DNA from 3 places in the Streptomyces roseirectus genome. Region 1 is predicted to be linked to each of the others. Evidence: riboswitches for the same ligand, from Rfam matches in the RefSeq annotation. Region 1 holds a riboswitch; each other region holds the start of a gene.
What was found. Region 1 has a riboswitch for cobalamin ahead of IAG44_RS31180 (cobalamin biosynthesis protein). Riboswitches for the same ligand answer to the same signal wherever they lie in the genome.
Positions count from the first base shown of each region.

Region 2: it holds a riboswitch for cobalamin, as region 1 does, so the genes downstream of both, metE (5-methyltetrahydropteroyltriglutamate--homocysteine S-methyltransferase) here and IAG44_RS31180 (cobalamin biosynthesis protein) in region 1, are expected to answer to the same signal.
Region 3: it holds a riboswitch for cobalamin, as region 1 does, so the genes downstream of both, IAG44_RS35900 (ABC transporter substrate-binding protein) here and IAG44_RS31180 (cobalamin biosynthesis protein) in region 1, are expected to answer to the same signal.

Region 1 is NZ_CP060828.1:7,257,079-7,267,134, forward strand. Features, by position in the region: gene IAG44_RS31165 (putative cobaltochelatase) at 1-397, opposite strand, end outside; gene cobN (cobaltochelatase subunit CobN) at 394-4,044, opposite strand; gene IAG44_RS31175 (cobyric acid synthase) at 4,041-5,549, opposite strand; partial or broken gene IAG44_RS31180 (cobalamin biosynthesis protein) at 5,765-6,718, opposite strand; cobalamin riboswitch at 6,820-6,960, opposite strand; gene IAG44_RS31185 (hypothetical protein) at 7,062-7,283, opposite strand; gene IAG44_RS31190 (inorganic phosphate transporter) at 7,304-8,527, opposite strand; gene IAG44_RS31195 (class II aldolase/adducin family protein) at 8,667-9,338, shown strand; gene IAG44_RS31200 (alpha/beta hydrolase) at 9,391-10,056, shown strand, end outside.
Region 2 is NZ_CP060828.1:8,219,718-8,229,773, forward strand. Features, by position in the region: gene IAG44_RS35550 (amidohydrolase family protein) at 1-799, opposite strand, end outside; gene IAG44_RS35555 (LuxR family transcriptional regulator) at 926-2,374, opposite strand; gene IAG44_RS35560 (cytochrome P450 family protein) at 2,371-3,573, opposite strand; gene IAG44_RS35565 (allantoin permease) at 3,820-5,463, opposite strand; gene metE (5-methyltetrahydropteroyltriglutamate--homocysteine S-methyltransferase) at 5,667-7,958, opposite strand; cobalamin riboswitch at 8,089-8,308, opposite strand; gene IAG44_RS35575 (MFS transporter) at 8,499-10,001, shown strand.
Region 3 is NZ_CP060828.1:8,299,897-8,309,952, forward strand. Features, by position in the region: gene IAG44_RS35885 (ACP S-malonyltransferase) at 1-281, opposite strand, end outside; gene IAG44_RS35890 (ABC transporter ATP-binding protein) at 1,144-1,914, opposite strand; gene IAG44_RS35895 (FecCD family ABC transporter permease) at 1,911-2,921, opposite strand; gene IAG44_RS35900 (ABC transporter substrate-binding protein) at 2,918-3,931, opposite strand; cobalamin riboswitch at 4,237-4,361, opposite strand; gene IAG44_RS35905 (GNAT family N-acetyltransferase) at 4,372-4,929, opposite strand; gene IAG44_RS35910 (helix-turn-helix domain-containing protein) at 4,926-5,306, opposite strand; gene IAG44_RS35915 (MarR family winged helix-turn-helix transcriptional regulator) at 5,328-5,786, opposite strand; gene IAG44_RS35920 (MFS transporter) at 5,907-7,358, shown strand; gene IAG44_RS35925 (response regulator) at 7,383-8,021, opposite strand; gene IAG44_RS35930 (sensor histidine kinase) at 8,018-9,211, opposite strand; gene IAG44_RS35935 (ABC transporter substrate-binding protein) at 9,359-10,056, opposite strand, start outside.

The DNA.
Region 1 (10,056 bases):
TCCCGCGATGCGCATCGGCCAGCAGCCCAGGCTCGAAAGCCTTCACCCCCTCGGCGAGCGCCCGCTCGATATCCAGCGCCCCCACAAGCCGATCCTCGGACGCCCCGACAGGCAACTCAACCATCCGAGCGGCCCGTTGAGCACCCCCGCCGACCTCATGCGGCCCATCAGGGCAAGCCGGATCAGGAGAGGCCGGATCACAGGAGAACCGACACCCCGCGACCACCGACACCTCCGGCAACAACGCCGAAAGCGCCCGCACGGCAGTGCTCTTCGCGGTCCCCTTCTCGCCGCGCACGAGCACACCGCCCACAGCGGGCGACACCGCGTTCAACAACAACGCGAGCCGCAGATCGTCCTGCCCCACAACTGCCGTGAACGGAAACGGAGTACTCACTGGTCGCCCTCCAAGTCGCCTTCCAGCTCCAGATACGTGGCACGCAGCCGCTCCAGCGTGTCCGCGTCGGGCTCCGCCCACAGCCCACGGTCGGCCGCCTCAAGCAGCCGCTCGGTGATCCCGCGCAGCGCCCACGGGTTGGACTTCTTCATGAAGTCCCGGTTCTCCGGGTCGAAGACGTACTCGGCCGACAGCTTCTCGTACATCCAGTCGTCGACCACGCCCGCCGTCGCGTCGTACCCGAACAGGTAGTCCACGGTCGCGGCCATCTCGAAAGCACCCTTGTACCCGTGCCGCCGCATCGCCGCCATCCAGCGCGGGTTGACCACCCGGGCCCGGAACACGCGGTGCGTCTCCTCGCCGAGCGTGCGCGTCTTCACCTGGTCCGGCGTCGCCGAATCCCCCACGTACGCCTCGGGGTTGGCCCCGGTGAGGTGGCGGACCATGGCGACCATGCCGCCGTGGTACTGGAAGTAGTCGTCGGCGTCGACGAGGTCGTGCTCTCGCGTATCCACGTTCTTCGCCGCGACCGCGATCCGCTTGAACGCCGTCTCCATGTCCCCCCGAGCCGCGCGCCCGTCCAGCCCCCGCCCGTACGCGTAACCGCCCCACACCGCGTACACCTCGGCGAGATCCGCGTCCGAGCGCCAGTTGCGGGCGTCGATCAGCGGCAGCAACCCGGCGCCGTAAGCCCCCGGCTTGGAACCGAAGATACGGGCGGTGGCCCGGCGTCGGTCGCCGTGCTCGGCCGTGTCCTCGTCGACGTGCGCGCGCACGAAGTTCCCCGAGGCGGGCTCGTCCAGCTCGGCCACGGCACGCACCGCGTCGTCGAGGAGCCCCACGACGTGCGGGAACGCGTCCCGGAAGAAGCCGGAGATGCGGACGGTGACGTCGATGCGGGGCCGCCCCAGCTCCTCCAGCGAGACGACCTCGAACCCGGTCACGCGGCGCGACGCGTCGTCCCACACCGGCCGGCACCCCAGCAGCGCGAGGATCTCGGCGATGTCGTCGCCCTGGGTCCGCATCGCGGACGTCCCCCACACCGTCAGCCCCACGGACTTCGGGTACTCCCCGGTGTCCGCGAGGTACCGCTGCACGAGCGAGTCCGCGAGCGCTTGCCCGACCTCCCAACTCAGCCGCGAGGGAATGGCCTTGGGGTCGACGGAGTAGAAGTTCCGGCCGGTCGGCAGGACGTTGACGAGACCGCGCGTCGGCGACCCGGAGGGCCCGGCGGGCACGTAACCCCCGTCCAGCGCCCGCAGGATGTGCCCGATCTCGTCCGTCGTCCGGGCGAGCCGGGGCACGACCTCCTCGCAGGCGAACGTCAACACGGCCACGGCGTCCGGCAGTTCGGTACCGATCACCTCACGCACCAGAGCGGGCACGCCCGCCACGGACCAGCCCCGCTCCTCCATCCCGACGGCGACCCGTCGGCACAGCTGCTCCAGCAGGTCGATCGCGTCGGCGGCGGTCCGCGCCGGCCCCTCCACCAGCTCGCTCAGCTCGACCGGCACCTTCACCGCGGCCCCCGGCTCGGCCAGCAACTCCTTCTCCACCAGCCCGAAATGGGCCGCGAAGGCGGACCGCAGCCCCGGCAGCGCGTTCGCTTGACCGCCCCACACCTGCGAGGCCCGCAGCACGGCGAGGACGAGGTTCACACGGGCCTCGTCGACCGGCCCGCCGCCGAGGATGTGCAGCCCGTCGCGGATCTGCACGTCCTTGATCTCGCAGAGGTAGCCGTCGATATGCATGACGAACTCGTCGAAGTCGTCGTCGTCCGGCTGCTCGTCCACATGCAGGTCGTGGTGCAGCTCGGCGGCCTTCACGAGCGTCCAGATCTGCGCCCGCACGGCCGGTGCCTTCACCGGGTCGAGATCGCTCACGAGCGCGTACTCGTCGAGCAGTTGCTCCAGCTTCGCGAGGTCCCCGTAGGTGTCCGCGCGCGCCATCGGCGGCACCAGGTGGTCCACCACGGTCGCGTGCCCGCGCCGCTTCGCCTGCGTCCCCTCGCCGGGGTCGTTGACGATGAACGGGTAGATCAGCGGCAGTTCACCCAGCACGGCGTCCGGCGCACAACCCCCGCTCAGACCAAGGCCCTTGCCCGGCAGCCACTCCATCGTGCCGTGCTTGCCCATGTGGACGATCGCGTCGGCGCCGAACGAGTTGTCCAGCCAGCGGTACGCGGCCATGTAGTGGTGCGATGGCGGCATGTCCGGGTCGTGGTAGATCGCGATGGGGTTCTCCCCGAACCCGCGCGGCGGCTGGATCATCACGACGACGTTCCCGAACTGGAGGGAGGCGAGAACGATGTCGTCCCCGTCGACGTACAGCGACCCCGGCGGCTCGCCCCACGCCTCGGTCATCGCGTCCCGCAACTCCGGGTCCAGCTTGTCGAACCACGCCTGGTAGTCGGCCAGCGGCACCCGCGCGGGCGCCGACGCCAACTGCTCCTCGGTCAGCCACTCGACGTCGTGCCCGCCCGCCTCGATGAGCCGGTGGATCAACTCGTCGCCCTCGGACGGGTATCCGCTCACCCCGTACCCGGCGTCCCGCAGCGCGTCCAGCACCCGCACCGCCGACGCGGGCGTGTCCAGGCCGACCGCGTTGCCGACCCGGGAGTGCTTCGTCGGGTAGGCGGTGAACACCAGCGCGACGCGCTTCTCCGCGTTCGGCTTGTGCCTCAACCGCGCGTGCCTGACGGCGATTCCGGCGACCCGCCCGGCCCGCTCGGGGTCGGCGACGTACACGGGGACGTCGTCCGGGCCCTGCTCCTTGAAGGAGAACGGGACGGTGATGAGCCGCCCGTCGAACTCGGGGATCGCGACCTGCATCGCCGCGTCCATGGGGGAGAGCGCGGCGTCGCTGGCGTCCCACGTCTCCCGCGACGACGTCAGGCAAAGCCCTTGCAGCACAGGGACGTCGAGGTCGGCGAGCGCGCCGATGTCCCACGCCTCCTCGTCGCCGCCGGCCGACGCCTCCGAGGCGTGCGTGCCGCCCGCCGCGAGGACCGTCGCCACCAACGCGTCGGCCCCGCCCAGGAGTTCGTAGAGCCCGGCGTCCGCGCCGCGCAGCGAACCGCAGTACACGGGAAGGGCGTTGGCGCCGCGCGCCTCGATCGCGTCGCACAGCGTGTCGACGAAGCCGGTGTTGCCGCTCAGCTCGTGGGCCCGGTAGAAGAGCACGCCGACGGTCGGCCGGCCCTCCCGCACCTCGTAGGACCCGTGAACCCCGAACTCCGGCATCTTCTGCGGCTCTTCGAAGCCCTCACCGGTCAGCAGCACGGTGTCGGACAGGAACCGGGCCAGCTCGACGAGGTTCGCGGGCCCGCCCTCGACGAGGTAGCGCAGCGCCTCCGCCACGACCCCGGCGGGCACCGACGACTCGGCCATCAGCTCCGCGTCCGGCACGGCCTCGCCGCCCAGCAACACGGTGGGAATCCCCGCCGACTTGAGCGCCGCGAGCCCGTCCTCCCACGCCCGCTTGCCGCCGAGGAGGCGGACGACGGCGATGTCGGCGCCCTCGATCAGCGCCGGCAGCTCCTCGGCAACGTCCACGCGTGTCGGGTTACCGATCCGGTACGGGGCGCCGCAGGCGCGGGCCGCCAGCAGGTCCGTGTCGGCGGTCGACAACAACAACACTGTGCTCATGCGGGCGCTCCTGGGGGGATGAAGGGCAGTCCTTGCGGTGCTCCGGACTCGATGAGCCGCCAGAGCGCGTCGGTGTCCGCGTGCTGTTCGATCAGGTCGCCGAGCAGATCGAGCTGTCGCTCGCGCAGGTCGGCGAAGGAGGTGTCGGCGGCGGGCACGAAGCGGCGGCCCGCGGTGGCCGCCACCTCCCGCAGAAAGGCCCGCCGGAAGCCGTCCGACTCCAGCGAACCGTGCCAGTGCGTACCCCAGACGGCGCCGACCCGGCAGCCGTCCAGGAAGGGTTCACCACCGTCGACGGAGGCGACCCCGTGGTGGATCTCGTACCCCTCGACCCGCTCGCCCAGGGCCTCGCCCACCGGCCGGGTCAGGGTCTTCTCGCGGGCGAACCGCACCCGCACGGGCAGCAGTCCGAGCCCGTCGACGACTCCGGCGCGCGACTCGACGTCGTCCTCGATCCGCTCGCCGAGCAGCTGGAAACCGCCGCAGATCCCCAGCACCGGCCGCCCCGCGGCGGCCCGGCGCGCCAGCTCGGTCGCCAGCCCCCGCTCCCGCAGCCACTCAAGTGCCTTCACCGTCCCGCGCGTTCCGGGGACGACGACCAGGTCCGCGTCGGCGAGTTCTTCCGGCCGGTCCACGAACCGCACGACGACGCCGGGTTCGGCGGCGAGCGCGTCGACGTCCGTGAAGTTCGACATCAGCGGCACCGCGCAGACGGCGACCCGCAGCACGTCCTCGCCGACCGGCGGCGCGAGCGACGACTCGCGGACGGCGCCCCGCAGGGACACCGCCATGCCGTCCTCCTCGTCGATCCCGAGGCCCGCGCGGAACGGCAGCACCCCGTACGACGACCGTCCGGTCAGCCCGCGCAGCATCTCCAACCCCGGTTCCAGCAGCGACACATCGCCCCGGAACTTGTTCACCAGGAACCCCGCGACCAGCGCCTGGTCCTCCGGCGCCAGCAGCGCGACCGTCCCGAAGAACGAGGCGAAGACCCCACCCCGGTCGATGTCGCCCACCACCAGCACCGGCAGCCCCGCGTTGCGGGCGATGCCCATGTTGACGATGTCGGTCCGCCGCAGGTTGATCTCCGCCGGCGACCCCGCACCCTCGCAGATGACGGCGTCATGCGTGGCCCGCAGCTCGGCCAGGCACTCCAGCACGGTCCCGAGCAACTGCTCCTGCCGCCCCCCGTGATACCGGCGCGCGTCCATCTCGCCGACGGGCTTCCCCATCAGCACGACCTGACTGCTCCGCTCCCCGCCGGGCTTCAGCAGCACGGGGTTCATCAGCGCCGACGGCTCGATCCGGCACGCCTGCGCCTGCATGGCCTGCGCCCGCCCGATCTCCGCCCCCTCCCGCGTCACGAAGGAGTTCAGCGACATGTTCTGCGCCTTGAACGGCGCGACCTTCACCCCCTGCCGCACCAGCCACCGGCAGATCCCCGCCGTGACGACACTCTTCCCGGCGTCCGAGGTGGTCCCGGCGACCAGCAGTCCGCCACTCATACGTCACCCCCCTTGTCGAAGAACCGCGCACCCATCCCGCGCCACAAGCCCACAACAGGCGCCACCCCGACACCGTTCCGCGCGGCACCCGAAGCGAGGCCCGCGCGGGCTGTCCCGGCCGGGGCAGCACCCGCCACCAGGGCCGCGCACACCGCACGTGCCGCCGTGCCCGAGCCCCGCCGCGGGCTCCCAGCCGATGAGGCCCCAGCCGCCCCTCGCCCCGAACCCCCGCTCAACGCCGCCCCGGCCACCATCCGCCCGGCGACCGTCGCCCCCAGCGCCAGCCAGCTCACCCGGCGGGACAGCCGCACCGCCCGCTCGATGTCCGGCACGCCGACGGCCCGCCCGTCCCCGTTCAGCACGGGCCGGTGCTCCACCCGCCCCGCGTACGACAGCGTGCCGCCCATCCGCACCCCGAGCGCCCCGGCGAACGACGCCTCCACGGGCCCGGCGTTGGGGCTCGGATGCTTCCCGGCGTCCGCCCGCCACGCCCGTACGGCCCCCCGGGGATCGTCCCCGGCGGCACAGGCCAGCACGGCCGTCAGCCGCGCCCCCGGCCACCCGGCGACGTCGTCGAGACGCGCGGACGCCCACCCGAACCGCCGCAGGCGGGGCGACTTGTGCCCGACCATCGCGTCGAGCGTGTTGACGGCCCGGAACCCGAGCAGCCCCGGCACTCCGCCGACGGCCCCCCACACCAGCGCGCCCACGACCGCGTCGGACGTGTTCTCGGCGACCGACTCCACGACGGCCCGCGCGATCCCGTCCGCGTCCAGCGCCTGCGGGTCGCGCCCGCACAGGTGCGGCAGCCGGGCCCGCGCCGCCTCGACGTCCCCGGCCTCCAGCGCCCGCCCGATGTGCCGGGCCTCGCGCGCCAGCGAGGTGCCGCCGACGACCGCCCAGGTGGCGGCGCCGGTCAGGGCGAGGGAAGCGGCGGGGGAGCGGCGTACGGCAGCGGAGGCCGCCGCGCCGAGCAGGACCGCGCCGCCCGCGCAGACGGCCGTGTGCAGCGCACCCCACCCCCGGTGGTCGCGCCACAGCGCCTTCTCCACAGCGCCCGCGGCACGCCCGAACGCGGCGACCGGATGCCCCCGGCGGGGATCGCCGAGCACCAGGTCACCGAGGAGTCCGGCGGCGGCGCCGTACGCGTAGAGGCGATCGGCACCCATCGGCTCAGCCGGCCGCGGGGGCGGGCAGCGGTCGGGGGCGGTACCTCAAACGGCGGCCGAGCATCGCGTTATGTCCTCACTCAGGGTGTCCACGCCCTGGTTCGACGAGACCGGCGGTGGGAGTTCCTGGCTCCCGGGGATGACTACCCCGGTCACAGTGGCGGGACCGCGCCGGATTCGCACCGGTCTTCCTCCCTGGCCGCCGTACATGGCCCCGGCAGTCCACCACGCCCCTCAAACAGCCGTCAACTCACCGTTGACCTGCGAGAGCGGAGTGTGCAGAACCCCACATGAAACCCCGCACGGCATACACCGTGCGGGGTTTGGGAAGGCGCCGTGCGGCTCAGGCCACGATGAGGCTGATGCCGTACGCCACGGCCCCCAGGCACGCCGCGAAGCACGCGTACGCGCCCGTGACCGCGAGCGCCGCCGAGCCGCCGTCGGCCTGCGCCCGCTCGTGCCGGGACAGGCCCATCACGCCGAGGGTGAAGAGGGTCACGAGCCCGACGGTGACGACGAGGCTGACACCGAAGACGGAGCCGAGTGCGGACCAGTCGATCTTCATGGTTGCGGTGTCCTTCGGGGTCAGACGGTCGCGGCCGGGGGAGCGGCCGGGTCGGTGGTGGCGACGGGGGAGGGGATGACGACCTTGATCTCACCGGCGTCGGTACCGGCGTCGGACCCGCTCGCGGCACCCGCGCCGTCGTCGTCCGTGTCGTTGACGTTGTTGTGGTCGACGACCTCGCGCCGCGAGATCTTCCAGATCGCCGCGCTGGAGGCGACGAGGAAGACGGCGACGGCGGCCGTGCCCCAGTCCCCGAGGTCCGTGACGGTCTCGGCGAGCGCGCCGACCAGCGCGGCGGCCGGCAGCGTCAGCCCCCAGGCGACGAACATGCGCGTGGCCGTCGACCAGCGCACGACCCCGCCCTTGCGGCCGAGCCCCGCGCCCATCACGGACCCGGAGACCGCGTGCGTGGTGGAGAGGGAGAAGCCCAGGTGGGAGGAGGCGAGGATGACCGTCGCGGCGGACGTCTGCGCCGCGAAGCCCTGCTGCGGCTGGAGGTCGGTGAGGCCCTTGCCCATCGTGCGGATGATGCGCCAGCCGCCCAGGTAGGTGCCCAGCGCGATCGCGAGGCCCGCGGAGAGGATGACCCAGGTGGGCGGGTCCGAGTCGGGCGCGAGGGAGCCGCCCGCGACGAGCGCGAGGGTGATGATGCCCATCGTCTTCTGCGCGTCGTTCGTGCCGTGCGCGAGGGAGACCAGGCCGGCCGAGGCGATCTGCCCGAACCGGTAGCTCTTCTCGGCGGCCTTGCCTTCGGCCTTCCTGCCCAGGGTGTACGAGAGCCGCGTGGCGAGCATCGCGGCGAGACCGGCGACGATCGGGGCGGCGACCGCCGGGATCAGCACCTTCGTGACCAGCACGTCACCGTGCACCGCGCCCGAGCCGGCCGAGGCCAGCGTGGCGCCGATCAGGCCGCCCATGAGGGCGTGCGAGGAGCTGGAGGGCAGGCCCACCAGCCAGGTCAGCAGATTCCAGAGGATCGCGCCGACGAGGGCGGCGAAGATCACCTCGGGACGTATACCGCTTTCGTCGACGAGCCCCTTGGAGATCGTGTTGGCGACCTCCACGGAGAGAAACGCTCCCACAAGGTTGAGCGCGGCGGACATGGCCACCGCCACCTTGGGCCTCAGTGCGCCGGTCGAGATGGTGGTGGCCATCGCGTTGGCGGTGTCGTGGAAACCGTTCGTGAAATCGAACGCGAGAGCGGTGATCACCACTATCGCGAGGATCAGCGAGAAGTTTTCCATTTACCCAGGCAATCGTTCGAAGTCATTGGCCGGTCGACCGTAGGAAACCTGGGTGAACGGAAGATGAACTGAACAGGGCGTCACGGTGTCGCTCAGGGCAGGACTGTCTACGCGCGCCCACCCCGGCAGAATCCCCCGTATGGCAGAGCAGAGACGAGCACGCCCCGAAGAGGCCGCCGCGTGGCGGGACCTCACCGCCACGGCCCGCCGCACGGTCACCGACGGACTGGTCGTGGGGACGTCAGGAAACGTGTCGGTCCGCGTCGGCGAGGTGGTCCTCGTCACCCCCACCGGCGTCCCCTACGACCGCCTGGGCCCCGACGACATCACCGGTGTCGACCTCGACGGCCACCAGGTCCTCGGCACCCTGAAGCCGACCAGCGAACTCCCCATGCACCTCACGGTCTACCGCGCGACCGACGCCGGCGCCGTCGTCCACACCCACTCCGTCCACGCCACGGCCGTCTCCACCCTGGTCCCCGAACTCCCCCCGGTCCACTACATGACCGGCGCCCTCGGCGGCCCCGTCCGCGTCGCCCCCTACGCGACCTACGGAACCGAACAGCTCGCCGAGCACATCCGGACGGCCCTGGAGGGGCGCACGGCGTGCCTGATCCAGAACCACGGCACCCTGGCGTACGCCCCCACCCTGGAGCGCGCCTTCAACGACTCCGCGCAACTCGAATGGATGGCCCGCCTCTGGCTCCTCGCCTCCTCGGTCCCCGGCCGCACCCCGAGCCTCCTGACCCCGGACCAGGTACGGGAAGCGGGCGACAAACTGAGCCGCTACGGCCAGCGGGCGACGCCCTGACGGCCCCGGACGTCCACTGGCCCCACCCGCGAACCACCCGGACACTGGACGGGTGCGCCCAGTCAGAGCGACGGCCGTCGCCGTCTCCGCAGCAGTGGCAGCCGGCGCGGCGAGCGTCGCCGTGGGCCGGGTGGCGAGCGACGCCGCGCTGAAGGCCCCGCCCGGCCGCCCCCTGCCGACCGAACCGCGCCTGACGGTCCACGGCACGGCGGCCGGCCAGGTCACCCTCACCCGTGACCTGGCCGCCCTGCGCCCCGGCACCTACGGCCTCACCGGCGACGGCGTCCACGCCGTCACCGGCCCCGTCCTCCCGCACGCGCCCCACGACGCCGACACGGTCGTCCGCCGCCTGGAACGCGTCTCCCACGGCGCCCTGACCCCCGGCACGGCCGTCCGCCTCACCCCGGACCTCCACACCGGCGACCCCACCACGGCCCTCGGCCTCGACCACACGGACGTCGAGATGCCCGGCGAACTCGGCGCGCTGCCCGCCTGGTTCGTGCCCGGCGCCCGCCGCACCTGGGTGATCGCCGTGCACGGCCTCGGCGCGGGCCGCGCGCACGCCCTGAACGTCCTCGGCTTCCTGCACCGGCGCCGCTTCCCCGTCCTCGTCCCCGCCTACCGGGGCGACGAGGGCGCGCCCCGCCCCGCCGACGGCCTCAACCACCTCGGGACGACCGAGTGGCGCGACGTCGACGCGGCGATCCGGTACGCCCTC
Region 2 (10,056 bases), 960 kb from region 1:
CGTAGAGGAACCGGATCTGTTCGTCGCCGGAGAACCCGAACACCCCCGCGTGACTGGTCACCGCGAGGTCCCGGTCCCGCGCGAACCGCAGCGCCGCACGCCCGTCCTCGGTGTCGTTCGCCTCCAAGGCGAGCTGCATCGTGACGAGTTGGTCCGGCCGCCCGGTGAACCGCTCCCGCAGGACGCGGTCCACGCGCCCGTCGGTCACCCACCCGAGGTCCGTCGCGAAGGTGTTGCCGTACGCGAACCGCGCCCGCCCCGGCACCGAGAACAGCGCGTCGACGGCCGCCTCCGCGTGCTCCGGCGTGCGCAGCCCGTGCGACCAGTCCGTCACCGTCGTCACCCCGTCGTTCACCGCCTCGACCATGCCGAGGTGGTTCGCGGCGTAGATGTCCTCCGGGCGGAACAGCGGACCCCACTTGGTGATCATCCACTGCATGTAGTCGCCGAGCGTCCAGTCCGCGCCGACGCCCCGCAGCGAGGTCTGCCACATGTGCCGGTGCGTGTCGACGAACCCGGGGATCAGCAGCCCGCCGCCCGCCTCGATCACCGTCGCGGGGGCGGTGAGCCCACGGCCGATCGCCTTGATGCGCTCGCCCTCGACCAGGACGTCCGTGTCGGGCAGGACACCCCGGTCCACGGTGACGACGGTGGCGCGGCGGATGAGGATCGGGCGCCCGGCGGGGAAGGCGACGCGCCCGGCCGCCTCGGCGCGCGGCGCGGCGAGCGCACCGGCGCCCACCGCCGCCACCGCTCCCGTGAGCGCCCGACGGCGGGTGGTCCCGCTCCAACTGGCCATGGAATGCTCCTCGTTGTCGACGTGCGGTGATCCATTTCTACGGCGGGGACGAGGGCGGCGGCATCGGGAGAACCGTGCACGTCGACGCGGACCGCGTGGGTCGTTTCACCCACGGCCGCGCTCGCCTCATTCCCGCCGTGCCGCGAGCCCGTGCTCGAACGCGTACGCCGCCGCGGCCGTCCGTGACGCCAGACCCAACTTCCCGAAGATGTTGGACAGATGACGGGCCACGGTCTTCTCGCTCACCACCAGCGCCCCCGCCACCTCCCGGTTGGTCAGCCCCTGGGCGACCAGGGCAAGCACCTCTGTCTCCCGTGCGGTCAGCGCACCCCTGGCCGGGGCCCGCGCCACCCCGATCCGGGCCAACTCCTCGTCCGCCGCCCCCTGTTCGAGCGCGGCGGCGTCCGTGTCGCCGAGCGCCCGGTACACCCGCACCAGCGACAGCCGGATCCGCGCGGCCTCGTACGGCACGTCGAGCCGGGCCCAGTGGCAGCAGGCGCGCCGCAGCAGCGGCAGCGACTCCCGCACCCGCCCCTCGGCGAGGGCGAGCCGGCCCCGGGCGTGCAGCGCGACCGCCTCCAGCGCCGAGGTGCTGTGGCCGGCGGCGAGTTCGTCCAGCCCGGCGCTCGCGGCGTGGGCGGCGGACGGGTCCCCCGCCGCGAGGGCGATCTCGACGTGGGCCGCGCCCAGGCGGGCCCGGGTGAGCCGGTCCCGGACGGCCGGTGCCGTACGGATCGAGGCGAGCGCGGTCGCCGCCTGGCCCTGCGCGAGCCTCAACAGGGCGAAACCCGGCTGGGGTTGACGGCCGTGGCGGTGCGCGCGGCGGTACGCGGACTCCGCGCCGGACAGGTCGCCGCGCAGCCGCCGCACCTCGCCGAGGATGTAGTGGGCCTCGGCGACACTGCTCGCGTGCACGCCGGTCAACTGCTCGCAGACCTGGGCCGCTTCCTTCTCGGCTCCGGCCAAGTCACCGCGCAACAGCAGCAGTTGGGCCTGGTGGACGCGGGAGAGGTCGGTGATCGGGGCGGGGACGGGCGGGTGCGCGGACCAGCGGGCCAGGGCCTGCGTCCACTCGATCATCCGGCGCAGGTCGCCCAACTCCGTGCAGGCGGCGATGAGATGGACGTAGATGCTGCCGGCCGCCGTGGCGTCGACCTCGCCGCACGCGGTCGCCAGCATCGCCTCGTCCAGCAGTCGCGTCCCCGCCTCCAGCCGGCCCTGCCTGACCAGGGCCCGGCCCTCGCCGAGGACGCCCAGCGCGGCCAGCGTGGGGGACGCGTGCCGCCGCCCGATCTCCTGCACCCGGCGTGCGCCGGCGATCACACCCGCGAGGTCGGGCCCGTCCAACCGGCCCTCCACGTCCAGGAGATGGACGAGCCTGCCGTGGGCGACGCCCTCCGGGCGGCCGTCCAGCAGACGCCGGGCGCGGCCGGTCCAGCCGGCGGCGAGGACGTCGTCGCCGCGCAGGGTCAGGGCCGTCGCGATGTCGAGCGCCGCCTGGGCCGCGTCCTCGGGGCGGCCGGCGTCCAGGTGCCGCTGGTACTCCGCCGCCAGGGCGGGCGGATCCTCGTTCACGCCGGCTCGCGTACACGCAGCGGCAGGGCTTCGGGGCCGCGCATCAGGAGGCTCTGACGGTAGGTCAACTCCGTTGGCGCAACGGCTAGTTCGAGGTGGGGGTAGCGGGCGAGCAGGTCGCGGAAGGCGACGCGGGCCTCTTGGCGGGCCAGCGGGGCGCCCAGGCAGTAGTGGATGCCGGCGCCGAAGGAGAGGTGGCGGTTGGGGGAGCGGGCCACGTCCAGGCGGTCCGGTTCCGGGAAGCGCGCGCCGTCCCGGTTGGCGGAGGTGACGGCCGCCAGGACCAGTTCCCGCGCCGGAATCTCGACGCCGGCGATGGTGACCGGCTCGGTCGTGTACCGGTACGTCGAGAGGTTCACCGGGCCGTCGTAGCGCAGGAACTCCTCGACGGCCGCCGGGATCAGGGCGGGGTCCGCGCGCAGCCGCTTCAGCTCGCCGGGGTGCGTGAGCAGGGCCCCGACGCCGTTCGCGATCAGGTTGACGGTTGTCTCGTGGCCCGCGCTGAGCAGCAGGAACACCATCGCGACGAGCTCTTCGGCGGTGAGGCTGTCGTCCTCGACGAGGGCCGAGAGCAGGTCGTCGCCCAGCGCCGTGCGCTTCGTCTCGATCAACTCGGCGAGGTACGCGGTGATGTGACCCGCCGCCGCGCTCACCACCTCCGGCGCGCCGGTGGAGTTGTAGTCCCGCGTCCACGCCCCGAACGACTCCCGCTCGCCCTCCGGGAGGCCCAGCAGTTCGCACATCACCGTCATCGACAGGGGGAACGCGTAGTCGCCGATCAACTCGATCTCGCCCCGGCCCGCGAGGCCGTCGAGCAGCGTGGCGGACAGTTCCTCGGTACGCGGGAGGAGACCGGCGATCCGTCCCGGCGTGAACGCCCTCGACACGAGCGTCCGCAGACGCGTGTGAACCGGCGGATCACTGTTGAGCATGTGACCGGCCGTCCTCCGCCCCACCGCACGCGGAGCCCGCCCCTCCACCGTGTTCCGCCGGAACAGCTCCCCGACCACCTCCGTATCCTTCGCCAGCCGGGGATCGGCCAGCACCAGCCGTACATCCTCGTACCGAGTGACCACCCACACACGCAGCCCGTCCGGAGTGACAACACCCCGCACCGGCGCGTCCCTCCGCAACTCGGCATACACCCCATGCGGATCCGCCCAGAACCCCGCCCCAAACACCTCACCTGAAGTGATCATGCGATCACACTACTTACTCCCCCACCCCAGAGAAAGACGACCGGAAGCCACCCGTCCGGCAGCTCGGGGGAGCACTGGTGGTGGGGGCTATTGTCCGGCGCGCCTTGCCAGTTCGTCCTTCACCGTGCGTCGCTCGTCGAGTTGGGCGACCGTCAGGCCGGGGAGGTCGGCGTACCAGTGGTCCAGTAGCTTCCAGCGGCTCATGGCCCACAGGATGCCGTCACCGGTACGCCGACCGCGTTTGATCTACGCCGTCGCCGGCAACACGTGGTCCCCCACCATGTCCGTGCTGAGGCACAGGCTGCACACCACTGCGTCATGCGTGGCGCAGGCCGTGAGGTCGGGGCGTTCGTAGGGCTGGTGGCAGACGTGGCAGGTGTAGGTGGTGGCGCTGGGGTTGCCGTCGGGGTCGAGGAGGGGTTCGGGGATGCCGTCGTCGGTGCGGCGGAGGTAGTACTTGCCCTTGGTGGCGATCGCCATCAAGGGGGTGAGGACGAAGGCCAGGAGCGCCGCGGCCACGGGGGAGTAGGGCTGGAGTGTGTCGCCGAGGGCGTGGAAGTACATCGCGATCGAGAGGCCCGAGGCGGCGACGAAGGCGACGACGCCCACCGGGTTCACCGCGTACAGCATGCCCCGGCGGAACTCCGGCTGGAGCGGGGAGAGTTTGAGGACGTACTTGTTGATGCCGATGTCCGTCGCGACCGTCACGACCCAGGCGATGGCGCAGTTGGAGTAGAAGCCGAGGATGCTGTTGAGGAAGCTGAACATGTCGGCCTCCATCAGGATCAGCGCGAAGGAGAGGTTGACGAGGACGAACACCATGCGCCCGGGGTAGCGCCGGGTCACCCGCGTGAAGGAGTTCGTCCAGGCCAGCGACCCGGAGTACGCGTTCGTCACGTTGATCTTGATCTGGCTGATGACGACGAGGACGACGGCCAGCGGAACGACCAGCCAGGACGGCATCATCGCGTCGAACGCGCCCCGGAACTGCTGGATCGGCTCGGGCGCGGCGTCCGCGCCGACCTTGGCGAGGATGTAGACGGCGAGGAAGACGCCGATCGCCTGCTTCAGCGCGCCGAGGACCACCCAGCCGGGCCCGGCCATGATCACGGCCGTCCACCAGCTCCGCTTGTTCGCCTCCGTCTTGGGCGGCATGAACCGCAGGTAGTCGATCTGCTCACCGATCTGCGCGATGAGCGAGAGGCAGACGCCGGCGCCGAGCAGCACGGACGCGGTGTTGACGCCGCCCTCGCCGTCCGTGCCCGCGTAGTCGAGGAACCTGTCGACCGTGCCGGGGTCGGTGGCGACCAGGTAGACCAGCGGCCCGACCATCAGCAGCAGCCAGATCGGCGTCGTCCACACCTGGAGCTTGCTCAGCGCCTTCATCCCGTAGATCACCAGCGGGATGACCATCAGCGTGGAGACCAGGTAGCCCAGCCACAGCGGGAGCCCGAGGCCCAGCTTCAGGCCCTGGGCCATGATCGACCCCTCCAGCGCGAAGAAGATGAACGTGAAGCTCGCGAAGATGACGCTGGTCAGCACCGACCCGTAGTACCCGAACCCGGAGCCCCGCGTGATCAGGTCCAGGTCGATGTTGTAGCGCGCCCCGTAGTACGCCAGCGGGAACCCGGTGACGAAGATGACGACGGCGGCCACGGCGATCGCCACGAGCGCGTTGCCGGTGCCGTGCGCGAGCCCGATGCCGGCGCCGATCGAGAAGTCCGCCATGTAGGCGATCCCGCCCAGCGCGGTCGTCGCCACGACCATCGGCGTCCAGCGCCGGTAACTGCGCGGCGCGAACCGGAGGGTGTAGTCCTCCAGCGTCTCCTTGGTGGCCTGATCGGTGCCCGGTGGTTCTTCGCGTACGTCCACTTGCGGCTCGACGCTCATACGACGTCTCCTTGCGGGGTCGGGGACAGATGTCCCGCGTGACGGCGTCGGCAGTGCGGGGCACGGAGGGACGGTAGGCAGAGGGTGTTACCCCTAAATACTTCCCGTATGAAGGAGATGTTTCGCCGGACGAGGGGACGCGCACGTGACATCGCGTGCCGGCCGAGGGTCCCCGGAGAACACCGGGGACCCTCGTCACGCCGTCAGGACAGTTCTGCCCGGACCCTCCTCGCCGCTGTCACCAGGTTCTCCAGGGAGGCCCGGGTCTCCGGCCAGCCCCTGGTCTTGAGGCCGCAGTCGGGGTTGGCCCAGAGGCGGGTGGCGGGGATCGAGGCGAGGGCGGTGCGGAGGAGGGTGGTGGTTTCCTCGGGGGTGGGGACGCGGGGGGAGTGGATGTCGTAGACGCCGGGGCCGGCCTCGCGGGGGTAGGCGTGGGCGGCGAGTTCACGGGCGACGCGCATGTGGGAGCGGGCGGCCTCCAGGCTGATGACGTCGGCGTCGAGGTCGTCGATGGCCTGGACGACGTCGCCGAACTCGGCGTAGCACATGTGGGTGTGGATCTGGGTCTCGGGGCGGACGCCGCTGGTCGCGAGGCGGAACGCCGCGGTCGCCCAGGCGAGGTAGTCCGCGCGGTCGGCCGAGCGCAGCGGGAGCGTTTCGCGCAGGGCGGGTTCGTCGACCTGGATGATCGAACTTCCCGATGATTCAAGGTCGTTGACCTCGTCTCGCAGGGCAAGAGCGACTTGGCGGGCGGTGGTGGCGAGCGGCTGGTCGTCGCGGACGAAGGACCAGGCGAGCATCGTCACCGGGCCGGTCAGCATGCCCTTGACCGGGCGGGAGGTGAGGGACTGGGCGTACGAGGTCCAGCGGACGGTCATCGGCTCGGGCCGGGAGACGTCCCCGGCGAGGATCGGCGGCCGGACGTAGCGGGTGCCGTACGACTGGACCCAGCCGTGCCGCGTCGAGAGGTACCCGGTGAGCTGTTCGGCGAAGTACTGGACCATGTCGTCGCGTTCGGGCTCGCCGTGCACCAGCACGTCGAGACCGGCCTTCTCCTGGAAGGCGATCACCTCGCGGATCTCCGCCGCGATCCGCTCCTCGTACCCGGCGTGCGAGATCCGCCCGGCCCTCAGGTCGGCGCGCGCGGTGCGCAGTTCGGGGGTCTGCGGGAACGACCCGATGGTGGTCGTCGGCAGCGCGGGCAGCCCGAGGAGCGCGCGCTGCGCCACCGTCCGCTCGTGGTAGGGCTGCGCCCGGCGCGTGTCGGCCCCGGTGACGGCGGCGGCGCGGGCGCGCACCTCCGGGTCGCGGGTGATCGGCGAGGCCGCGCGGGAGGCGAGGTCGGCGTGGTTGGCGGCGAGCGCGGCGGCGATGGTGTCGACGCCCCGGGAGAGGCCGCGGGCCAGGGTGACGACCTCGGCGGTCTTCTGCCGGGCGAAGGCGAGCCAGCGCAGGATCTGCGGGTCGACGTCGCGCTCGGCGGCGGTGTCGAGGGGGACGTGCAGCAGCGAGCAGGAGGCGGCGACGTCGACCCGGTCCGCGAGCCCGAGGAGGGTGCCCAGCAGGGAGAGCGACTTCGACAGGTCGTTCACCCAGACGTTGCGCCCGTCGACCACCCCCGCGACCAGCCGCTTGCCGGGCAGCCCGCCGACGGCGGCGAGGTCGTCGAGGGTGCCGGGGCGGGTGAAGTCGAGGGCGATCCCCTCGACGGGCGCCTCGGCCAGCACCGGGAGCGCTTCGCCGGGCCGGTCGAAGTACGTCGTGACCAGCAGCTGCGGCCGGTCGGCGAGGGCGCCCAGGTCACGGTAGGCGCGCGCGGCGGCGTTCAGCTCGGCCGGGGTGCGGTCCTGGACGAGGGCGGGCTCGTCGAGCTGGACCCAGCCGGCGCCGGCCGCGCGCAGCTCGGCGAGGATCTGGGCGTACACGGGCAGGAGCCGGTCGAGGAGGGTGAGCGGCTGGAAACCGGCGTCGGTGCCGGGCGCGGGCTTGGCCAGCAGCAGGTAGGTGACCGGGCCGAGCAGGACCGGGCGCGCGGTGAGACCGAGCGCGAGCGCTTCCCCCAGCTCGGTGAGCTGCTTGGCGGGGTGGGCGGTGAAGACGGTGTCGGGGCCCAACTCGGGGACCAGGTAGTGGTAGTTGGTGTCGAACCACTTGGTCATCTCCAGCGGCGGCGCGTCCTGCGTGCCGCGCGCCATGGCGAAGTAGCGCTCCAGCGGGTCGTCGACTCCCGCGTGGCGGGCGGGGACCGCCCCGACCATGACGCTGGTGTCGAGGACGTGGTCGTAGTACGAGAAGTCGCCGGTCGGCACCTCGTCGAGGCCGGCGTCGGCGAGGGCGCGCCAGGTGGCGGCGCGCAGGTCGGCGGCGGTGGCGTGGAGGGCGTCCGCGCCGACGCGGCCCTTCCAGTAGCCCTCGACCGCCTTCTTCAGCTCCCGGTTCCGGCCCTGCCGGGGGTAGCCGTACAGGGTTGCCGCGGCTGCGGGTTTCGTGGTCACGGAGATCTCCTTCACGAGACGATTCCCTGAGGTCCCGGCGACGGGACGCGGGCATGAAGGAGCGGACGGCCCTGTGGCCGCCTCCACGCCGACCCACCCGCGAGGTCACCGGAACTCCGCGCGTGACGTCGCCACACGCGGGCAGTCGGCAGGTCTTCGGACTCGCGGGCACACCTCGTACGAGACGAGGCACCTACTGGCCGTCGCTTCCCAGGTCCGTGCGGACCCAGTGCGTATGACGGCGGTCGTTCCCGCTCACCGCTGCGGGGCAGTCCCGGATTCCCACCGGGTTCCCTCTTGCGACGCGGCCCGTCTGGCTGACGGGGCGAACCGGCTGCGGTGATCAGCGTACGGGGCGCGGGCGCCGTGGGGGAGGGGCGATTTCCGGAAGCGGACACATCTGATAGCCGTCTATTGGTTATGTGATCCTGGTCTCACTATCGAAACGGTTGAGTTTCGCTAGCGGGGTGTGTAGCGTCTGCTGAGTACGAAACCGTTTCGTTCGCGAGACGCCCGATCATCTCATCGGAGCACGCCCCCATGTCACAGACCACCCAGACGCCGGACACGACGTCACTCACCAAGACAGCCGAGGAACCCGCGTCCCGTCACCGCTGGTGGGTCCTCGCGATGATCGGCATAGCCCAGCTGATGGTCACCCTGGACGCGACGATCGTGAACATCGCGATGCCGTCCGCCCAGGCCGACCTCGGTTTCTCCGACGGCGACCGCACCTGGATCGTCACCGCCTACTCCCTCGCCTTCGGCAGCCTCCTGCTGCTCGGCGGACGCATCGCCGACCTCTTCGGCCGCAAGGTCGCCTTCCTCGTCGGCGTCGGCGGCTTCGCCGCGGCCTCCGCGCTGGCCGGCGCCGCCACCAACTTCGAGGTCCTGGTCGTCGGCCGCACCCTCCAGGGCCTGTTCGGCGCGCTGCTCGCGCCCGCCGCCCTCTCGCTGCTGACCACCACCTTCACCGACGCCAAGGAACGCGCCCGCGCCTTCGGCATCTACGGCGCCATCGCCGGCTCCGGCGCGGCCGTCGGCCTGCTGCTCGGCGGCGTGCTCACCGAATACCTCGACTGGCGCTGGACCCTCTACGTCAACCTCGTCCTCGCCGTGATCCCCCTGGCCGGCGGCTGGATCCTGCTCAAGCGCACCGCCCGCGAACCCGGCGCCAAGCTCGACATCCCCGGCACCGTCCTGGTCACCGCCGGACTCTTCGCCGTCGTCTACGGCTTCTCCATGGCCGAGTCCCACGACTGGTCCTCGCCGCGCTCCTGGGGCTTCCTGACCGTCGGCGGACTGCTGCTGATCGCGTTCACCTGGTGGCAGACCAAGGCCGAGCACCCGCTGCTCCCGCTGCGCGTCCTGCTCGACCGCGACCGCGGCGCCTCCTTCGCCGTCATGCTGATCTCCAGCGCCGGCATGTTCGGCGTCTTCCTCTTCCTGACCTACTACCTCCAGCTCAGCCTCGGCTTCTCCGCCGTCAAGACCGGGCTCGCGTTCCTGCCGATGGTCGGCGCGCTGATGGTCTCCGCGACCGTCGCGACCAGCTTCCTCGTCCCCCGGATCGGCCCGAAGACCATCGTCCCGCTCGGCATGGCGCTCGGCGCCGTCGGCCTGGTCTGGATGACGGACCTCGGCCTGGACAGCACCTACGTCACCCACGTCATGCCGCCGCTGATCGTCACCGGCCTCGGCATCGGCCTGGTCATGGCGCCCGCCATGTCCCTGGCGACCAGCGGAGTCGCCGCCCACGACGCGGGCGTCGCCTCGGCCGCCGTCAACACCATGCAGCAGATCGGCGGCTCCATCGGCACCGCCCTGCTCAACACCCTCGCCGCCAGCGCCGCCACGAACTACATGGACGGCAAGAACCCGGGCGACAAGCTCGTCCAGGCGCACGCCGCGCTGGAGTCCTACTCCACCGCCTACTGGTGGTCGGCCGGCTTCTTCGCGGTCGGCGCGGTCATCACGCTGCTGCTCTACCGCAGCGGCGTCCCGAAGGCCGACGAGAACGCGGCCCCCACGGTCCACATGTGAGCGGCATGTGGTGAGCCGCACCCACTGAGCGGAGGGTGCGGACGACGGGCCCGGT
Region 3 (10,056 bases), 1.0 Mb from region 1:
CGGCACAGGGCCCGGTGGACGGCCACCGAGCACGCGAACAGCGCGTACTGCGCGGTGCCCGGCGGGCCGTCCGCCAGCTCCCGCGCGCTTCTCAACTCGCCGCTCAGCAACTGCGAGACGACCGGGCCCACCCCGAACTCCGCGACCACCGCGTCCCCTTCGGCGCCGACCTCCTCCAACGCCTCCTCCATCACGTCCTGCGTGTCCAACGCCCTCAGCAGGGGCGCCAGCGTGAAATCACCCTGCCCCGCGAAGGCGTGCACCACCATCCGACCGCTCACCACGACGACTCCCGCAACTCGGCTGCGTCTACGCGTACTTCGTACTTCGTGCCTCGTGCTGAGACCTCAGCACAGCCGGAGCGGGCGGCGGGAGAGCGCGCGGCGGCAAAGGGGAGCGGACTCCGGCGCGCACCGCCCGACGCGGGCCACGGCACCGGGGGCGACTGGGCCCGGCTTCGTGCGGCGGCCCGACCTCGGTCAACCGGCTCCGCACGGCTCGGGCGTGCTCAACCGGCCTCGCGCGGCGCGGCTTCGGTCAATCGGCCCGGCTGGGGCTGGTGTTGCCGGGCGTGGGTCGTGATGCCGGGGGAGTTTGGGCCCGGCCTGGCTCTGCCGGTTCCGTGTGGCTCGGGTGTGTTCAGCCGGTCTCACGCGGCTCGGCTTCGGCTAACCGGCCCGGCTGGGGCTGGTGTTGCCGGGCGTGGGTCGTGATGCCGGGGGAGTTTGGGCCCGGCCTCGCTCTGCCGGTTCCGTGTGGCTCGGGTGTGTTCAGCCGGTCTCACGCGGCTCGGCTTCGGCTAACCGGCCCGGCTGGGGCTGATGTTGCCCGGCGCGGGTCGCGATGCCGGGGCGCCTCGGCCTGGCCTTGCGCGGCGGCCCGGTCTTGCTCTCCCGGCTCCGCGCGTTTCGGGCGTGCCCAACCGGTCTCGCGCGGCGGCTCGGCCTTGTTCAACCGGCCTCGCGCGGCGCGGTCTCGGGCAATCGGCCCGGCTGGGGCTGGTGTTGCCCGGCGCGGGCCGCGATGCCGGGGGCGACCGGGCCCGGTCTCGCGCGGCCCGGCCTTGCTCAACCGGCCCCGCTGGGACCGGTGTTACCCGATCGGCCCCCGTTCAAGCCGGCCCCCGTTCAGACCGGCCCCCGTTCAGACCGGGCCCAGGAACCGGATGTGTGGTCGGCCGTCCGGGGCTTCCTCGGTGATCGTCGCGCGGACCCCGTAGACGTCCGCGACCAGCGTCTCCGTCAGGACCTCGCGGGGCGTGCCTGCTGCGACGACCCGGCCCTGTTTGAGGACCGCCAGCTGATCGCAGTACATCGCGGCGAGGTTGAGGTCGTGCAGGGCTACGACCGTCGTCACCTTCAGCTCCGTGACCAGGCTCATCAGGGCCAACTGGTGGTGGATGTCGAGGTGGTTGGTGGGCTCGTCCAGGAGGAGTTCGCGGGGCGCCTGCGCGAGGGCGCGTGCGATGTGGACGCGTTGGCGTTCGCCGCCGGACAGTGAGTGCCAGGGCCGGTTTGCCTTGTCAGCCAGGCCGGTGCGGGTCAGTGCCGTGCGGACGGCCTGCTCGTCGTCCGGCGTCGCGGGTGTCCACGCCCGGCGGTGCGGGATGCGGCCCAGGCGGACGACGTCCACGATGGTCAGCGCGACCTGGGTGTCCGCCTGCTGTTCGACGACGGCGACCCGGCGTGCGACCGCGCGGCGGCCGGCCTCGGAGAGGGGCCGGTCGTCGAGGGTGACGACCCCGGCGTCCGGGGCGAGGACGCCGGCGAGGACACGCAACAGGGTTGATTTGCCTGACCCGTTGGGTCCGAGGAGGCCGGTGACCTCGCCGGGGCGCGGCGTGAGGGTGACCCCGTCGAGGACGAGCGCGCCCCCCACCGCACGGCGCACACGCTCGGCGCGCAGCCCGCTCATCGCGCCCCCTTCGTCCGGTACAGCACCGCCACGAACGCCGGGACCCCGATCAGCGACGTCACCACGCCCACCGGGACCTCCTGCGGGGCGAGGACGGTCCGGGCGAGGGTGTCGACCCAGACCAGGAACACCGCGCCCGCGAGAGCGGTCGCCGGCAGCAGACGGGTGTGGCCGGGGCCGGTGAGCGCGCGGGTCGCGTGCGGCAGGACCAGGCCGACGAAGCCGATCGCGCCCGCCGAGCTGACCAGGGCCGCCGTCAGCAGGGCCGTCGCGCACAGCAGGACCAGCCGGGTCCGGGCCACCGACACGCCCAGCGACGCCGCCGCGTCCTGGCCGAACGCGAACGCGTCCAGCGTGCGCGCCTGCCCCACGCACACCAGCAGCGCCGCCGCGAGGACGGCCGCGCCGACGGAGACGTCCGTCCAGTCGGCCCCGCTCAGGGAGCCCAGCAGCCAGAACAGGACGCCCCTGGTGGTCTCCGCGTCCGCCGCCGTCATCACGACGAACGACGTCAGCGCCGAGAACAACTGCATCGCCGCGACGCCCGCGAGGACCACCCGGTCCGTCGTCCCGCCCAGCGTGTGACTGAGCAGCAGCACCAGGCCGAACGACAGCACCGCGCCGATGAACGCGCCGCCCGACACCGACACCAGCCCGCCGCCCGCGCCGAGCACGACCACCACGACCGCGCCCGTCGACGCGCCCGAGGAGACGCCGAGGACGAACGGGTCGGCGAGGGGGTTGCGCAGCAGCGACTGCATCACCGCCCCGCACATCGCGAGCCCCGCCCCGCACACCGCCGCCAGCAGCGTGCGCGGCAGCCGCAGGTTCCACACGATGCCGTCCCGCAGCGGGCTCAACTCCGTGTGCCCCCAGCCGAGATGGGAGGCGACCGACGCCCACACGTCGCCGACGGCGATGTCCGCCGGGCCGATCGTGATCGCCAGCGCGACCGAGGCGGCCAGCAGGGCGAGACCGCCCGCGCCGGACAGCAGACCGCGCGTCATCCCGCCAGGCCGTACGCGCGCAGGGCCGCCGCGACCTTCTCGATGCCCTCGACCGTGCGGATCGTCGGGTTCATGGCCTGCCCCGACAGCAGCACGTACCGCTTCCTCTTCACCGCCGTCATGTTCCTCGTGACCGGGTTCGACTCCAGGAACTCGATCTTCTTCGCGGCGGTCTCGGCGGTCTGCTGCCTGCGCGTGAGGTCACCGATCACCAGGACGTCCGGGTCGCGGTCGGCGACCGTCTCCCAACCCACCTGCGGCCATTCGTCCTTGGTGTCGTCGAAGACGTTCTTCGCGCCCAGCGCACGGGTGATGGCGCCGGGGGCGCCGCAACAGCCCGCCAGGTAGGGGGACTGGGAGTTCGCGAACCAGTACATGACCTCGACGTCGCCGGCCTTGAGGCCCGAAGTCGCCTTCGCCACCCGCTTCTTGAGGTCCGCGACGAGTTTTTCGCCGCGCTCCTCGACGCCGAACAGCCGTGCCAGGTCCAGGACTTCGCCGTAGACCGCGTCGAGCTTGAGGGGCTGGGTGCGGGCGCCGTCGCCGTCCCCGTCGTTGTCCTTGCCGACGCAGTCCGAGGGGGACAGGTAGGTCGGCACGCCCAGTTTCTCGAACTGCTCCCTCGGGGCGACGCCGCCCTTGCCGAGGGTGGAGGCGAACGAGGCGGCCACGAAGTCCGGTTCGGCGTCCAGGACCGTCTCCAGCGAAGGGGCGTTGTCCGCGAGGCGCCTGACCTTCGCGTTCTCCTCCTTCAAGGGGCCCTCGACCGGGTCGGTCCACGTCGCCGTGCCGGCCATGCGGTCCGCGAGGCCCAGGGAGAGCATGATCTCCGTCGTGCCCTGGTTGAGGGAGACCGCCCGCTTCGGCGGCGCGTCGACGGTGACCTCGTGCCCGCAGTTGGTGAGCGTCACCGCCGTGGCGGCGCTCTTCGCGTCGTCACCGGAGCCGGCGCAGCCGGTCAGCAGGACGGCACAGACGAGGAACAGGGCAGCGGGGCGTGCGAACTGCACAGCGTTTCCTTCGGCGTCGAGGGCTCGTACGCGAAGCCCGGTCGTACGGTCCACCCCCGACCGTCCACCCGGCCGCAGGCCGCCAGCAGGTCTTCGGACTCGGGATCACCCGACCGGAACGCCTTCCCGGACCGCGTCAACGCCGTCCAGTGGCCCTAAGGGCCTGTCGTCACATTCCCGTCTGCCGGGAGGGGTCTGGCACGCGCATCTGCGGCGTTGTCGTCGGTCGCCGACGCTCCGCGTCGACTCCCTCCTCCGCCTCGCAGCTGCACGCACCAGACCCCTCCCGGCCCGCCCTACGGGCGGACGACGCGAATGTGACGACAGGCCCTTGCCCCGCCCGTCACCCTCACCGCTGCGCGTCAGCTCCGGATTCGCACCGGATTCCCTGACCCGTGCGCCCACCTGCGCACACGGGTTCGACTGGCTTTGGGAAGCTATCACACGGCCCGCGCGGGCCACTCCCGGGCGAGGAGCGCGTACACGTACTCGCTGCCCCACTCGTCGCCGTCGAGGTCGTTCTCCACGAGGTGCGCCTCGCGGCGCATGCCCAGCCGCTCGCACACGCGGACCGACCCGGTGTTGCGGGTGTCGAGGCGGGCGAAGAGACGGTGGACGCGCAGGGCGCCGAAGGCGAGAGAGGCCGCCGCGCGCGCCGCCTCCGTCGCGTACCCCCGCCCGCCGAACGCCGGATGGAAGACCCACCCGATCTCGGCCTGCGCCGCCCGCGCGCTCGCCAGCTTCAGCACGATCTCCCCGACCACTCCCGGCTCGTCCCGCCGGCACACCGCGAGCACCAGATCGTCCCCGTCCCGCGTCCACCCCGTCCCGTCCGCCCGCCGCGCCAGCGACTCCTCGCACCTCTCCCGGGTGAGCGGCGGCCGGTAGAGGTACCTCGCCACCTCCGGCAGCCGCTGGTACGCGTACAGGTCGTCCAGGTCCGCCGGTCCGAAGAGGCGCAGCCGCAGCCGGTCGGTGTCGAGGGGAAGCGTGGTCACGGCGCCAACGTATCCCTGGCCCCCGGCCGGACGCCCGGGGTTTTCCCGTCCCCGCCCAGCCACGTCGTCAGCGCCCACCACCGGCGCGGCGTCTGCGCGTGGCCGCCCGCCCCGCTGCCCGGGGAGCCGCCGGTGATCCGCTGGAGGCGGGCGAGGCGGTAGCGGACCGTGTCGGGGCGGGTGAAGAGGGCGGCGGCGGTCTGGTCGAGACGGAGGCCGTGGTCGAGGAACGTCAGGGCGGTGAGTTCGTGCAGGCCGGAGCGGGACCGGCGGCGCGGGAGGCCGACGGCGCGCACGCACAGGCGGTGGAGCGGGGGCAGGTCCGCGAGGGGTGCGGGGAACTGCGCGACCAGCCACACCCGACCCGCACCCGGCAACGCGTCAGTTCCACCCTCCCCCTACCCCTCCCGAGGCCACGGTCTCCCCCCAATTGCCTCGATCCCATTGTTGAACCGCCGCAAATACCCCGCGAACGCCGCGATGTCCTCCTCGGACCAGTCCCCCATCACCCGCTCCAGCACCTCGACGATCCCGGCCCGCTCCTGCTCGAGCAGCCGCGAACCCTCCTCGGTGAGCCGGAACTTGCGGGCCATCCCGCCGTCGGGATCGGGGATCCGCTCCAGCAGCCCCGCACGGGTCGCGGCGGCGGTCTGCCGGTTCAACGTGGACGCGTCGAGCGCGAACGCCTCGCTCAACTCCCCGATGGACATGGGCCCTTGCATGAGGATCCGGCTCAGCATGATGTACGCGCTGCGGTCCATGAGCCCATCGGCCCGCCGCCCACCCCGCTTGCTCATGAACGAGTGGCGGCTGAGCAGCATCTGCTCGTACTCGACCTGGTGACTGGGCGTGTCCATGGATCAATCCTGGCACAGCCGCGACCACGGATCACATGCTTGATACATACGACATGTACGATGCACATCCTTCACCTGCACCCTCCCTGTTCACCCCCCTGAGAGAAAGCGGAGTCCGCCATGGACGCCCCCCAGCCCACGTCCCGCCCGGGCGCCGTGGTCGCCACCCTCGCCTTCGCCGGCACGACAGCGGCGATCATGCAGACACTGGTCACCCCGCTGATCGCGGAGCTGCCGAAGATCCTGGACACGACGGCGTCGAACGCGGCATGGGTGATCACGGTCACCCTGCTGGTCTCGGCGGTGTGCGTACCGGTCGTCGGCAGGCTCGGCGACCTGGTCGGGAAACGACCGATGCTGCTGGCCTGCTCGGTCCCGCTGGTCATCGGCTCGGTGGTGTGCGCGCTGGCCTCGGACGTCGTGACGATGATCATCGGCCGGGGCCTCCAGGGCATGGGCATGGGCATGGTCCCGCTCGGCATCGCCCTGCTGCGGGACGTCGTCCCCACGGAGAAGCTGAGCGGATCGATAGCCCTGGTCAGCGCGTCGATGGGGATCGGCGGCGCCATCGGCCTGCCGATCGCCGCGGCGGTCGCCGAGTACGCGAGCTGGCGCGTCCTGTTCTGGGGCTCGGCGACGCTCGCCGCCGCCGTCGCCGTCCTGATCTGGTTCCTGATCCCGAGCGTCCCGGCCGGCGCGAAGGGGCAGCGGTTCGACGCGCCCGGCGCGGTCGGCCTCGGCGTCGGCCTCGTCGCGCTGCTGCTCGCCGTCTCCAAGGGCGGTGACTGGGGCTGGGGTTCGGGCGCGGTCCTCGGCCTGTTCGCCGCCGCCGTCGTCGCGCTCGGCGCGTGGGGCTTCTGGGAGACGCGGACGACGGACCCGCTGGTCGACCTGCGCACGACCGCCCGCCCGCGCGTCCTGCTCACCAACGCCGCGTCGGTGTTCATCGGCTTCGGCATGTACGCGAGCATGCTGGTCCTGCCGCAGCTCCTGCAGTTCCCGAAGGAGACCGGCTACGGCCTCGGTCAGTCGATGCTGGCGGCCGGTCTGTGGATGGCGCCCGGCGGCGTCATGATGATGCTGGTCTCGCCGCTCGGTGGGAAGCTCACCAACGCGCGCGGCCCCAAGTTCACGCTGGTCTGCGGCGCGCTGGTCCTCGCGGCCGGGTACGGCGTCTCGCTCGCCCTGATGGGCTCGGCGGCGGGCCTGATGGCCGTCACGATCATCACCAGCAGCGGCGTCGGCCTCGCCTACGGCGCGATGCCCGCCCTCATCATGAGCAGCGTCCCGGCGTCCGAGACGGCCGCCGCGAACGGCTTCAACACCCTGATGCGCGCGCTCGGCACCTCGGTCGGCTCGGCCGTCATCGGCGTCATCCTCTCCCAGATGACGACGACGATGGGCGGCCACACCTTCGCCTCCGAGGACGGCTTCCGCACGGCCCTCCTGGTCGGCGGCGCCCTCGCGCTCGTCTCGGCCGGTATCGCGGCCGTCATCCCGGCGGCCAAGCCGGTGGACGGCGAGGCGGACAAGAGCGACCCGGCGGCGGAACCGGAGCAGGCCCGCGTCTGACCCACTTCTGCGGCGGGGCGCCGCTCACGACAGGTCGAGCAAGCCCCGCCGCACCGCCTCCGACACCGCCGAGGCCCGGTTGTCGACGCCCAACTTCCGGTAGATCCGCACCAGATGCGTCTTCACCGTCGCCTCGCTCAGATACAGCGCCTGCGCGATCGCCCGGTTCCCCCGCCCCTCGGCCATCAGCCGGACGACGCCCACCTCACGCTCCGTCAACTCCCGTGCGGGATCCGGCGCTTGCCCCATCAGCGCGCCCACCAGCTCCGGCGCCAGCCCCAGCGCCCCGGCCGCCGCGCCGCGCACCGCCCGGAACAGCTCGTCGGGCGGCCCCGCCTTCAGCACGTACCCCCGCGCCCCCGCCTCCAGCGCCCGCACGACGTCCGCGCGCCCCGAGTAGCTGGTCAGCATCACGACGGCCACCCCGGCGGCCGCCTCCCGCAGCCGCCGCACCGCCTCCACCCCGTCGATCCCGGCCGCCCCCGCGAACCGCAGGTCCATCAGCACGACGTCGGGCAGCAACTCCGCCGCCAGCCGCACCGCCTCCTCCCCGCTCGCCGCCTCCCCGGCCACGACGAGATCCGCCTCCCCCTCCAACAGGGCCCGCAGGCCCGCGCGGACGACCGTGTGGTCGTCCGCGAGCAGCAGACGCAGCGCGCTCACCGGACGGCGGCCTTCCCCGCCGGTACCGACGCGCACACCCGGGTCCCGTACCCCGGCGCGCTGCGCACGTCCAGAGCACCCCCGCACTCCCGCAGCCGGGCGCGCGCGGCCGGGATCCCGAAACCCCGGGCCGGGGCGGGGCGGTCGGGGAGAGAGCCGAACCCCCGCCCGTCGTCCCGGATCTCCAACTCCGTACCGTCCGGGCGCTGGTGGAGGGTGACGTGGACGTTGACGGCGCGGGCGTGCTCCCGGATGTTCGCCAGCGCGCCCTGGGCGATGCGGAAGAGGGTGGTGGCCGCCTCGTGGTCCAGTGCCGGGCCCGAGGGTCCCGTCGTGCCGAAGCGGACGCGGGCCGCCGCGCCCTCCGTCTCCGCGCGCTCGCACAACAGGCGCAGCGCGCCCGCGAGTCCCGCCTCTGCGACCGTCGACGGGGTGAGGTCGCTGATGATGCGGCGGGTCTCCGCGAGGTTCGCGTGCAGGCCGTCCGCCGCCGCCCGCACCCGCGTCCGCGCGACGTCCGGACGCGTCTCCCAGTCGCGTTCCGCGGCCTGCAACAGCATGACGCCGCCCGCGAGTTCCTGGGCCAGGGTGTCGTGCAGGTCCCGTGCGATGCGGGCCCGCTCCGTGAGCACCCCGGCCGCCCGCTGCTGGCGGGCCAGTTCCTCCCGCGTGCCGCGCAACTCCTCGACCAGCAGGCGCCGTTGGACCGCGTCCCGCTGCTGGGCCCGGTACAGGGCGACCGTGCCCCACACCGCCGCCACCGGGACGAGCAGTTCCGGGGTGAAGTCGCCGCTGCCGCGCACGAGTTGGCCGACCAGACAGAGCGTGATCACGCCCACCGCGGCGCCGGCCCACCGCCGGTCCAGCGCCCGCAGCGCCGCGCACGCCAGCGGCACCGCCGCCCACACGTACGCGTCCGTCAACGCGACCGGGGCCCGCAGCACGAGCGCCGTCCACAGCGTGACCAACGCCACCACCCACACCCGGCGCGCGACCGGCCCCCACCGCCCGCCGCCGGCCAGCCCGCCCGCGTACACCAGCGCGAGCACCGTGCTCAGCGCCACGATGTCCCGGCACAGCGGGCCACCCAGCGTCGCCGCCCGCACCACCCCCGCGACGACCACCAGCACGAACGCGCCGTGCGCGAGGTGGTCCAGCGCCCATCTGCGGGCCGGAGAAGGGTCGGACACGGTGGATCCCCCTGGACGATCATCCGTTGGAACAGGGGTGCCGATTTTAGCGGCCGGCTGTAGGGGGACTGTGAGGAACGGCGGTGAGGGGAGGGGGTGCGGGGGCTCAGGGGTGGGGTGCGGGGCGACTTGGTGGGTGGGAAGCCGTCAGGCGCCCGGGTGCAGCCCCAGCCGGCCCGGGGTCGGGTCGCCGTGGACCTCGCCGAAGTACAGGGCGAACGTCTGCTTGAGGCGTTCGACCTCCGCGCGGTCCGCCATGAACGCGGGGAAGCCGTCGAGGTGGGCGTTGGGGTAGGTCCACACGGGGCGCAGGCCCGTCGGCGGGGTGATGTCCGTGCGGACCGACCAGCCGTTGAAGGAGGACTGCTGGCGGGCGGCCGACAGGCACCAGTTCAGGTACAGCTTCGCGGCGGCCGGGCGGGCGGCGCGGCGCAGGATCGCGGCGCGCTGGCCCCACGCCATGAAGGGCGCGGAGTCGGGCAGCACCCAGCGGACCGGGCCCGTGCCGAGCGGGGCGCCGGCGCCGCCGACGCCGATCGCCTTCGCGCCGGAGCGGACCGAGTCGCCGGGGAAGTTGCTGCCGCGCGCGAAGACGACGTCCTGGGCGGCGAAGCGGGCCGCCCAGTCCCAGCCGTACTTGCGGACGTACAGGGAGTACAGGTACAGGACGGCGTCGTCGTCGTGCGGGTACGACGACGCGATCCGGCCCTTCCACGCCGGGTCCAGGAGGTCGAGCGGGGTGCGGGGCGGGGTCGGGCCGGCCGCGTCCGCGCCGTACATGAAGCCGAACGCGATCACGCCGATCGCCGTCCACGCGCCCTGCGGGTCCTTGAACGCGTCGTACA